Linked DNA regions of Fulvivirga ulvae. The main gene of each other region encodes a partner of the protein of the gene in region 2 in a complex. Links are inferred from orthologs where the notes say so. Each region holds a gene or a part of one and is shown on either strand. Other genes may lie near its edges. The genes, in order: pfkA, rny and pnp.

Region 1 (3,139 bases), 2.3 Mb from region 2 along the record:
TGCTCAATAGTGCCGCGGTAAAAGTTTGCATTTGGAGCACCCACTCCAATACCAGTGATTTGAAGGTCACCAGGGGTTTGTTCCACTCCGTGTTTTATGGCGCTGTCCAGTTCCTGGATATAATCTTTGAAATCAGCGTGTTTTTGGGTAGGCAGTTTGCTTTGGTAAAGCACAGTGCCAGCGCTGTCAACGATGCCGAATTTAGTGTTTGTACCACCTATATCAATGCCGACTGTTACTTCCTTCATGATTTTTGATAATGTTTTTTAATGTGATATTGTACCAGGTCATTGATAGGTTCTTTTATGATCTTCCCTACCAGGATGCCTTTCTCTTCTGCAACAGGCTTGAGTATGTCCTGGAAGATGTATGAAATAGCACCGGTAAAATGAGTCTTGATCGTTTGGTGTTTGCTGAAAGGGACAACATAAAGATCCATAAATTCGCTCATACCCTCATGGAGCACGTTTTGGAAGTATTCATCTTCTTTGTACTCTTCAATAAATTTCATGAATGAAGCCAGGTATACATTGGCATAGGGCCTCATGTATACATTCTCAAGTATTTCATCCTTGGTGAGGTTGTACTTTTCTGAGAAAGCATCGTGAAGGTGTGGCGGTAGCTGTTTGTAGAGATAGGCATTCAGCAGTTTTTTACCATAATAGCTGCCGCCTCCCTGATCTCCGAGAATGTAATCAAGCGCCGGAGTTTCCTGCCTTACAATATCACCATCAAAATAGCATGAATTTGAACCTGTGCCTAAGATACACGATATGTTCGGTACGCCTTCGTATGTGGCCAGGGCAGAGGCTACTATGTCATGATTTACATAATGATGGGCCTTGGGGATTACCTTGGATAGGGCTCTTTTAACGATAGACTGCAGGCTTTTGCTGCCACAGCCTGCGCTATAAATAAACACTACTTCAATATCATCGAAGTGGCTGGCAAGTTCTCCTGCAGATTTGATGGTTTCAGCAACCTTTTCCTCACTATGGAAGAAGGGGTTAATGCCATCCGTGCTTACCTGTTTTAAGATTTTAGCGTCCTCTACAAGCCGCCAGTCGCATTTTGTGGAGCCGCTTATGCCAATTAATATCATATAGACAAGATTTTAGCTATTCTTAATAATTCGGGTTCAATCTCACGATCCTTATTCATGGTGGTTTTAAAATCATTGTATACCATGGTCTTGTCACGAACGCCTACCATGACATCAGTTTTGCCCTGGATCAACCCTTCAATAGCAGCTATACCCATCTTGCTGGCCAACACCCTGTCAAAATAGGATGGTGAACCTCCCCGCTGTAAGTGACCTAATATAGTTACTTTTGTATCATAATAACTAAATTTTTCATTGACTTGTTTAGCTATTTCAATTGCACTTCCACTTTTTCCTCCCTCGGCGACTATTACCAGACTTGAGCGTTTGTCACTTTTATCCAGCATAGCTATCAGTTCATCAGTGGTCATTTTCTCTTCTGGGATGATTGCAGCTATTGCTCCTCCGGCAATACCACTGTTGATGGCAATATAACCGGAATCCCGTCCCATAACCTCTATAAAAAAGAGTCTGTTGTGAGACAGGGCTGTGTCACGGATCTTGTCAATGGCTTCTACCGCAGTATTGGTGGCAGTATCGTATCCTATAGTATAATCCGTACCAGGAAGGTCATTGTCGATAGTGCCGGGAATACAGATTACAGGCATGTTGAACTCTTCGTAGAACTTGTGAAGCCCGGTAAACGTACCGTCTCCGCCTATACCTACCAAAGCATCAATGCCTCGGGCGCGGAGGTTGTCATAGGCCTGCTTACGGCCTTCAGGGGTCCTGAATTCTTTACTTCGCGCAGATTTCAGGATGGTTCCGCCGCGTTGGATTATGTTACCTACTGACCGGGCATCTAAGGGAACGATATCATTATCGATCATACCTTCATAGCCTCTATATACTGCGAAAACTTCTTTGTCGTAGTAAATACTGGCTCTTACTACGGCCCGGATGGCCGCGTTCATTCCGGGAGCATCTCCACCGGAAGTAAAGACCGCAATTTTTTTTATTTCAGTGCTCATTAATATTTTTTTATATTTGACAAATCAAAGTTAGTGTAAAAGATACACTTAGGCAATAGGAAATTGACAAGGAAAACAGCAAATAACTTTAACCCGCACGTATCTGTAGACTGTGTTATATTCGGTTTTGACGGAACCTGTCTCAACGTGCTTATTATAGAACGTGAGCAGCGTGGAGGTGTTTCAGCTTTGCCGGGAGATTTAATACTTGATGACGAAACCCTTGATGATTCGGCCAGCCGGGTGCTCTATGAATTAACGGGATTGTCTGACATTTATTTGAAACAGCTGCAGGCTTTTGGCGATCCGGACAGGATAAAGGATCTTAGAGATGTTCAATGGCTAAGAAATGTAAGGGAAGAGCCCGCTGCCAGAGTAATTACCATAGCCTATTACTCTCTGGTTAATCTTCAGAATTTCTCCCCTAAAGCGGCTTCTTTTGCCCGGGATGTACGGTGGGAGCCGGTATATAACCTGGGAGAACTGGCTTTTGACCACAATATGATTGTTAATAAAGCATTGGAACAGCTTAGGCTCAACCTGAAATACGATCCATTGATAGGATTTGAACTTTTGCCTGAAAAGTTTACCCTGCGCCAGTTACAGAAGCTTTATGAGGCTGTATTGAACCACAATATTGATAAGAGAAATTTCAGGAAAAAATTCCTGACGGCCAAATTGCTCAAGCCTCTTAATGAAAAAGAGCAGGGTGTTCCACACAAGCCTGCTCAGTATTATGAATTTGACCGCAAGCGATACATGCGGATCAAAGATAAATTTTGGTTTTAGTCTATTCGTGACGAGCCTTCAATCATCAGTTCGGCGGTTGCCGGGTTGGTAGCCAATGGAATGTTATGCACATCGCAAATTCTAAGCAACATTTGTACATCTGGTTCGTGCGGATGTTTGCCTAGCGGGTCCCTAAAAAAAATAACCATATCCAGCTCATTGGTCGCTGCCATGGCTGCAATCTGAGCATCACCACCTATCGGACCTGATAAGAGTTTGGTTACTTTCAATCCGGCATTGGCTACATGGCCACCGGTGGTACCGGTGGCAAATAGCT
Region 2 (3,082 bases):
TGGGGTAAAGATAGGAGATTAAATCAAACAGCGTATTTATCATCAAAAGAATTTATGGTCATACTGAAGACAGAGTACAGAACTTCATAATGTGTGGAAAACCATGTACAGTAATTGATCATAACCCCTTAGTATCGCCTAAAGTAGCCTTTGGTTTGCTTCTTGCCTGATTTGAGGTATAATCAATTAAACTAAGAGCTATGAAAAGTGTAATTAAACTATTTACAGGAATCTTAATGATAAGTGCCGCAGTGTCATGTTCTGTGGATAAAACAGAAGAAGGAGAACTGCCTGACGTAGATATTCAGGCTGAGTCAGGGAAATTGCCTGAATATGATGTCGATTGGGCGAATGTGAAGGTATCTACCCGAACTAAAACAGTGGAAGTACCCAAAGTTGTTGTGGTTACAGAGAAGAGGCAGGTGAATGTACCCTATATTGAAGTAAATACGCCAGATGACAATGAAATGGAGGAGCGGACTATCCGTGTGGAAGCTGAGGTGGCCAACGAAAGTCATGAAATGAAGATAAGGGAAATTTACGCTGATGATGATGACCTGCACGTAGTGGCAGAACTGCTTCCAACAGGACAAGACCTGCAAGGGCAGACAGTCAGGGTATCGGATCAGGTTGTGATCAATGCTCCTGATAGTGACGTGGAATATTACATATTAGGTAGCAGGCCTGAAGGATACTTTAATACACAATATGAATTTATCAGCAGCAGAGAAGAGCTAAACGATGAGCTTGAAGATGCTCATAAGATCTATGAACAATAGAGGTGGCCTGAAAACAGAAAAGGCGGTTTGCCATGCCTGGTAAACCGCCTTTTTTATTGCTTTGATTTTCTCTATCTATTTGGCGTAAGATACCGATCTCATTTCCCTGATCACGGTCACTTTAATCTGTCCGGGATACTGCATATCTTTTTCTATTTTTTGAGAAATATCAAAAGACAATTGTCCGGCGCGTTCGTCGCTTACATTTTCCGCATCTACCATTACGCGTAGTTCACGGCCGGCTTGTATAGCGTAGCATTTATGTACGCCATCAAAGCTAAGTGCAAGTTGCTCCAGCTCTTTCAGTCGTTTGATATAGCTTTCCATTACCTCTCGGCGTGCTCCAGGCCTTGCTCCTGATATGGCATCACAAGCCTGAATGATAGGGGAGATCATGGAAGTCATCTCAATTTCGTCGTGGTGAGCTCCAATGGCATTGCATACTACAGGGTGTTCCTTGTATTTCTGAGCCAGCTCCATACCAATAATAGCGTGGGGCTTCTCCGGCTCATCCGGCCATACTTTACCAATATCATGCAGCAGACCTGCGCGTTTGGCCTGCTTAGGGTTTAGGCCTAGCTCAGAGGCCATTGTGGCACATAAGTTGGCTACTTCACGAGAGTGCTGTAGTAAGTTCTGACCATAAGATGACCTGAACCTCATTCTTCCTACCATTTTGATCAGCTCGGGGTGCAGGCCATGGATTCCAAGGTCGATCACTGTCCTTTCACCTATCTCGATAATTTCTTCTTCAATATTTTTCTTGGTTTTGGCTACAATCTCTTCAATTCTGGCCGGGTGTATTCTGCCGTCAACCACCAACCGGTGTAGCGATAACCTGGCGATCTCACGACGAACGGGGTCGAACCCTGAAATAATGATGGCTTCGGGGGTGTCATCCACAATGATCTCTACACCTGTAGCAGCTTCAAGTGCTCTGATGTTTCGCCCTTCCCTGCCTATGATCTTGCCTTTAATGTCGTCGCTTTCAATGTTGAAAACAGAGACACAGTTTTCTATGGCATGCTCAGTGGCCGTTCTTTGAATGGTCTCCAGTACGATTTTTTTGGCATCCTTGGTAGCGGAAAGTTTGGCCTCTTCCAGTATATCCTTGATGAAGGAAGAAGCGCGCGTTTGTGCCTCATCTTTCAAAGACTCTACCAGTTGCTCACGAGCCTCATCCGCTGTAAGGTTAGATATTTTTTCAAGTATAGAGACCTTCTGCTGATTAAACTTATCAAGCTCGGCTTTTTTCTTATTCACTACCTCCAGTTGAGTAGAGAGGTTTTCCTTTAATTCATCGAGCTCGGTTTCTTTTCTTTTTACCTGTTCAAATTCTTTGGAAAGGTGCTGTTCCTTTTGTTTTAATTTGTTTTCGTTGGTAATAATCTGGTTTTTCTTGCGGGATGCGTCTTCTTCAAACTCCGCCTTAAGTTTCAGAAACTTCTCTTTAGCTTCGAGGATCTTATCTTTTTTGATGTTTTCTGCTGAAAGTTCAGCTTCACGGATTATGCCCTTTGCTTTTTCTTCAAGCTCTTGCTCTTTTCCTTTATTGACCTTGCTCATCAAGGCCCGCCCTATCGCGATACCAATACCGAGGCCTACAACGCCAGCCAGTATTAAATAGATTGAATCTGCCATTACTCTTTTTAGTTTAAAAGATTAAATGAGTTGTCAGGCAGGTTTTTGCGGAATGAGCTTTGGCGTATTTCTGAAAATACCTTTGCCCAATATATTACTAACGCCCCTCGTTGGGGTGATGATCCCTTAATTCCTGAGCTAACACTCATCATTAAAAGATGCAGCAAAAGGTTATCAGAACCGGAGTTTATGCCTTATAAGGCCTGATTGATGATATTATTTAAATGATTGATTTTTTCAAGCACACTTTCATCTGTATTATATTGCTTTTCATCCAACTCCATTTTATCCACCAAGCAATCAAAGGCTACCATAGCTAGAAGATCTTGCTTATCGTCTATCCCAAATCTCTCTCTGTAAGATTTAATTCTTTCATTAATCTGCCTGCCGGCGCTTCTTACCCTTGCCTCGTCCTCAGCCTTTACCTTCATGGGGTATTCTCTGTCGGCAATTTTTATTCTTATAGAAAGTTCGTCCATATGGAGCGGTATTATTTACTTAAGTGCGCTATACACTTGTCAATCTCCTTTATATAATCGTCAATTTTCCTCTTCAGTTCAGAAGTATTGCCTTCTCCTGTATCTATTTCGTTTACAATCTTACTAATTTTAATCTTATTTTGAAAGCTACTGATCTGCTCCTCCTTGCTCTTTACTATACTT
Region 3 (3,158 bases), 2.1 Mb from region 2 along the record:
AGATATCTTATTTAGAGAACCTACCCTATTAAGGGGTAATCGTACAATTCTTGATTGTTCGGCCAAAGCTTGCAGGATAGACTGTCTGATCCACCAAACTGCATATGAAATAAACTTGAAACCACGTGTTTCGTCAAATCGCTGAGCAGCTTTTATCAAACCCAGATTACCCTCATTGATCAAATCGCCCAACGACAATCCCTGATTCTGATACTGTTTGGCAACAGATACTACGAAACGCAGGTTTGCTTTGGTCAGTTTTTCAAGTGCTAATTGATCTCCTTCTCTTATCCGCTGAGCCAGCTCTACTTCTTCATCTGGTGTTAATAAATCGACTTTACCTATTTCCTGCAGATATTTATCGAGCGACTGACTCTCTCTGTTCGTGATCTGCTTGCTAATCTTAAGCTGTCTCATTCAAGTTATTTATAAATTTCACTATCGACCATTACGCAAACACCAATTTTATAAAATTTAGTTCCAAATGACAAAAGTCAGAGCAGAATTAATTACTGCTCTGCTCCTTTTTTTCAGGTTTCGGTAACAGTACTTTTCTAGATAGTCTAAATTTACCCGTTTTCTTGTCAATTTCAACTAATTTCACCTTTACTTCCTCTCCTACTTCGAGAATACCTTCCATATTCTCCACTCTTTCCCATTTAATTTCGGAGATATGTAACAGGCCATCTTTGCCAGGCATAAACTCGATGAAAGCACCGAAAGGCATGATTGACTTAACTTTACCATCATAAACCTGCCCTACTTCAGGTACGGCTACGATAGCTTTTATTCTCTTCAATGCCTCGTTCATTGAATTTTTATCAACAGCAAATACGCTTACTACGCCTTTGTTATCAACTTCCTCGATTACGATCGTAGCACCGGTCTCTTTCTGTATCTCCTGGATTACCTTTCCTCCAGGCCCGATAACTGCTCCGATCATTTCTCTTTCGATAGTGAGCACTTCTGAACGAGGTGCACTAGGCTTAAGATCCGGATTAGGCTGAGCGATGGTTTTCTTCATTTCGTTGAGAATATGAAGTCTGCCTTCTTTAGCCTGCTCCAAAGCCTGCTTTAAAACGTCATAAGAAAGGCCATCTACTTTAATATCCATTTGAGTAGCCGTAATACCTTTCTCTGTACCTGTAACCTTAAAGTCCATATCTCCGAGGTGATCCTCATCGCCCAGGATATCTGAAAGTATGGCAAATTTACCAGATTTACTATCTGAGATCATACCCATGGCAATACCTGATACAGGTGCCGAAATCTGAATACCGGCATCCATCAGTGCCAGTGAGCCTGCACATACCGTAGCCATTGAAGATGACCCGTTGGACTCAAGGATATCAGAAACCACACGAATGGTATAAGGATTTTCAGTTGGCAACACTTCTTTAAGTGCTCTCCACGCAAGGTTACCGTGGCCTACTTCTCGTCTGCCCGGACCTCTGTTAGGTCTTACTTCACCCGTTGAAAAAGCGGGAAAGTTATAATGAAGCATAAATTTGTTAGACCCCTCGAACATAGCGCCGTCGATCATCTGCTCATCCATTTTTGTGCCCAGAGTAACAGTGGTGAGCGATTGGGTCTCACCTCTGGTAAATACAGCAGATCCGTGGGTAGATGGCAGATAGTTAACCTCAGACCATATAGGTCTTACTTCGTTAAGCTTCCTTCCGTCAAGTCGTTGTTTCTCGTCTAATACCAGGTTTCGGCTTGCTTCTTTTTGTATAGACTTGAAATATCTTGCAAACATGAACTCATCAAGTTCATACTCTTCCGGCAGGCTTTCGAGAAAGTCTTCCTTCAGTTTTTTGAATCCTTCAGAGCGTTCGTGTTTAGAGCCTTGTCCTTTAGCTAATGCATAAGCTTTATCATAAAGCTCCGCCTGCATTTTTGCTTTCAGCTCTTCGTCGTTATTTTCGTGGCTGTATTCCCTCTTTTCAGTCTTTCCGGCTTCTTCCATAAGCTCAAGCTGAGCCTGGCACTGTACCTTTATAGCCTCATGAGCTACTTTAATAGCCTCAAGCATGTCATCCTCAGAAACCTCCTTCATCTCACCTTCCACCATAAGAATGTTATCCATGGTAGCAGCTACGATCAGGTCAAGATCAGCTTCCTTGTTTTGCGACAAAGTAGGGTTAACGATGTACTCTCCGTTTATTCTTGAAACCCTGACTTCGGAAATTGGTCCGTTGAAAGGAATATCGGAAACAGCAAGGGCAGCTGATGCGGCAAGGGCAGCGAGAGCATCGGGTAATGCTTCTTCATCCCCTGAAATAAGTGAGATAGCAATTTGCGTTTCAGCGTGATAATCATCGTTGAACATCGGACGAATGGCCCTGTCAACTAATCTGCTGATCAAAATTTCGTAATCAGAAAGGCGGCCTTCCCTTTTCAGAAAACCACCTGGTATTTTCCCAGATGAAGCGAATTTCTCCTGATAATCTACCGACAAAGGCAGAAAATCAACTCCTTCTTTAACTTCAGTACTTGATACTACAGTGGCTAGCAGCATGGTGTTACCCATTCTGACTACTACAGAACCGTCGGCTTGTTTGGCCAGTTTACCGGTTTCTATAGTGATGGTTCTCCCATCAGGTAAATTTATAGTTTTGTTAATAACGTTAAGTTGCATATTATCTTTTTGTTTATAAAATATTGGTTAGGTGGGATCGCTTGTTAAAGGAAAAACACCTTCCGGGATAAAGGCAGAAAAGGGAATCCGAGGATTCCCTTTTATATTTATTTTCTTAAATTCAATTCTGCGAGAATTGCCCTATATCTTTCGATATCAGTTTTGTGCAAGAAGTTCAATAGTTTTCTCCTCTTACCCACAAGCTTCAATAAGCCTTGCTGAGTGGAGTAGTCCTTCTTGTTTTTCTTCATATGTTCGGTAAGATGATTGATCCTGTAGGTAAAAAGTGCAATTTGAGACTCAGGAGAACCTGTATCTGCCTTTGACTTTAACCGACCATGATTCTCGAACAACTCTTGTTTCTTCTCTGTTGGTAAATACATGCTTAGTTAAAATTTGTTAGTGTAATAATTAAATAAAGCGCAAAGGTATCAAGCCACTACGTAATTACCAAATATTACTGACCATCTCCCTTTGTTTTTTTTCGTCTGCCAAACCACGTTTTGAACTTATCAAT

What was found.
Region 1: rny (region 2) and pfkA share a complex: the UniProt entries of both Bacillus subtilis proteins name them as parts of the possible RNA degradosome complex. The link is inferred for Fulvivirga ulvae from one-to-one orthologs.
Region 3: rny (region 2) and pnp share a complex: the UniProt entries of both Bacillus subtilis proteins name them as parts of the possible RNA degradosome complex. The link is inferred for Fulvivirga ulvae from one-to-one orthologs.

The regions. Positions count from the first base shown.
Region 1 is NZ_CP089981.1:6,008,172-6,011,310, reverse strand. What follows is about bases 87-3,064. They hold pfkA (6-phosphofructokinase), read right to left. Parts: upstream 2,074-3,064; coding sequence 1,099-2,073; downstream 87-1,098. Other genes in these bases: LVD17_RS25160 (methylglyoxal synthase), read right to left, coding at 2,859-3,064; LVD17_RS25165 (NUDIX hydrolase), read left to right, coding at 2,137-2,862; LVD17_RS25175 (hypothetical protein), read right to left, coding at 245-1,102; LVD17_RS25180 (ROK family protein), read right to left, coding at 87-248. Outside these bases: more of LVD17_RS25180, read right to left, coding at 1-86; more of LVD17_RS25160, read right to left, coding at 3,065-3,139. UniProt on the Bacillus subtilis protein: Catalyzes the phosphorylation of D-fructose 6-phosphate to fructose 1,6-bisphosphate by ATP, the first committing step of glycolysis.
Region 2 is NZ_CP089981.1:3,700,007-3,703,088, forward strand. The notes cover bases 138-3,058. They hold rny (ribonuclease Y), read right to left. Parts: upstream 2,421-3,058; coding sequence 855-2,420; downstream 138-854. Other genes in these bases: LVD17_RS15825 (hypothetical protein), read left to right, coding at 201-779; LVD17_RS15835 (cell division protein ZapA), read right to left, coding at 2,615-2,899; LVD17_RS15840 (hypothetical protein), read right to left, coding at 2,911-3,058. Outside these bases: more of LVD17_RS15840, read right to left, coding at 3,059-3,082. UniProt on the Bacillus subtilis protein: Endoribonuclease that initiates mRNA decay. Initiates the decay of all SAM-dependent riboswitches, such as yitJ riboswitch. Involved in processing of the gapA operon mRNA, it cleaves between cggR and gapA.
Region 3 is NZ_CP089981.1:5,802,103-5,805,260, forward strand. What follows is about bases 74-3,070. They hold pnp (polyribonucleotide nucleotidyltransferase), read right to left. Parts: upstream 2,642-3,070; coding sequence 506-2,641; downstream 74-505. Other genes in these bases: LVD17_RS24410 (sigma-70 family RNA polymerase sigma factor), read right to left, coding at 74-417; rpsO (30S ribosomal protein S15), read right to left, coding at 2,749-3,024. Also shown: more of LVD17_RS24410, read right to left, coding at 1-73; LVD17_RS24425 (LptF/LptG family permease), read right to left, coding at 3,099-3,158. UniProt on the Bacillus subtilis protein: Involved in mRNA degradation. Catalyzes the phosphorolysis of single-stranded polyribonucleotides processively in the 3'- to 5'-direction. Necessary for competence development in Bacillus subtilis.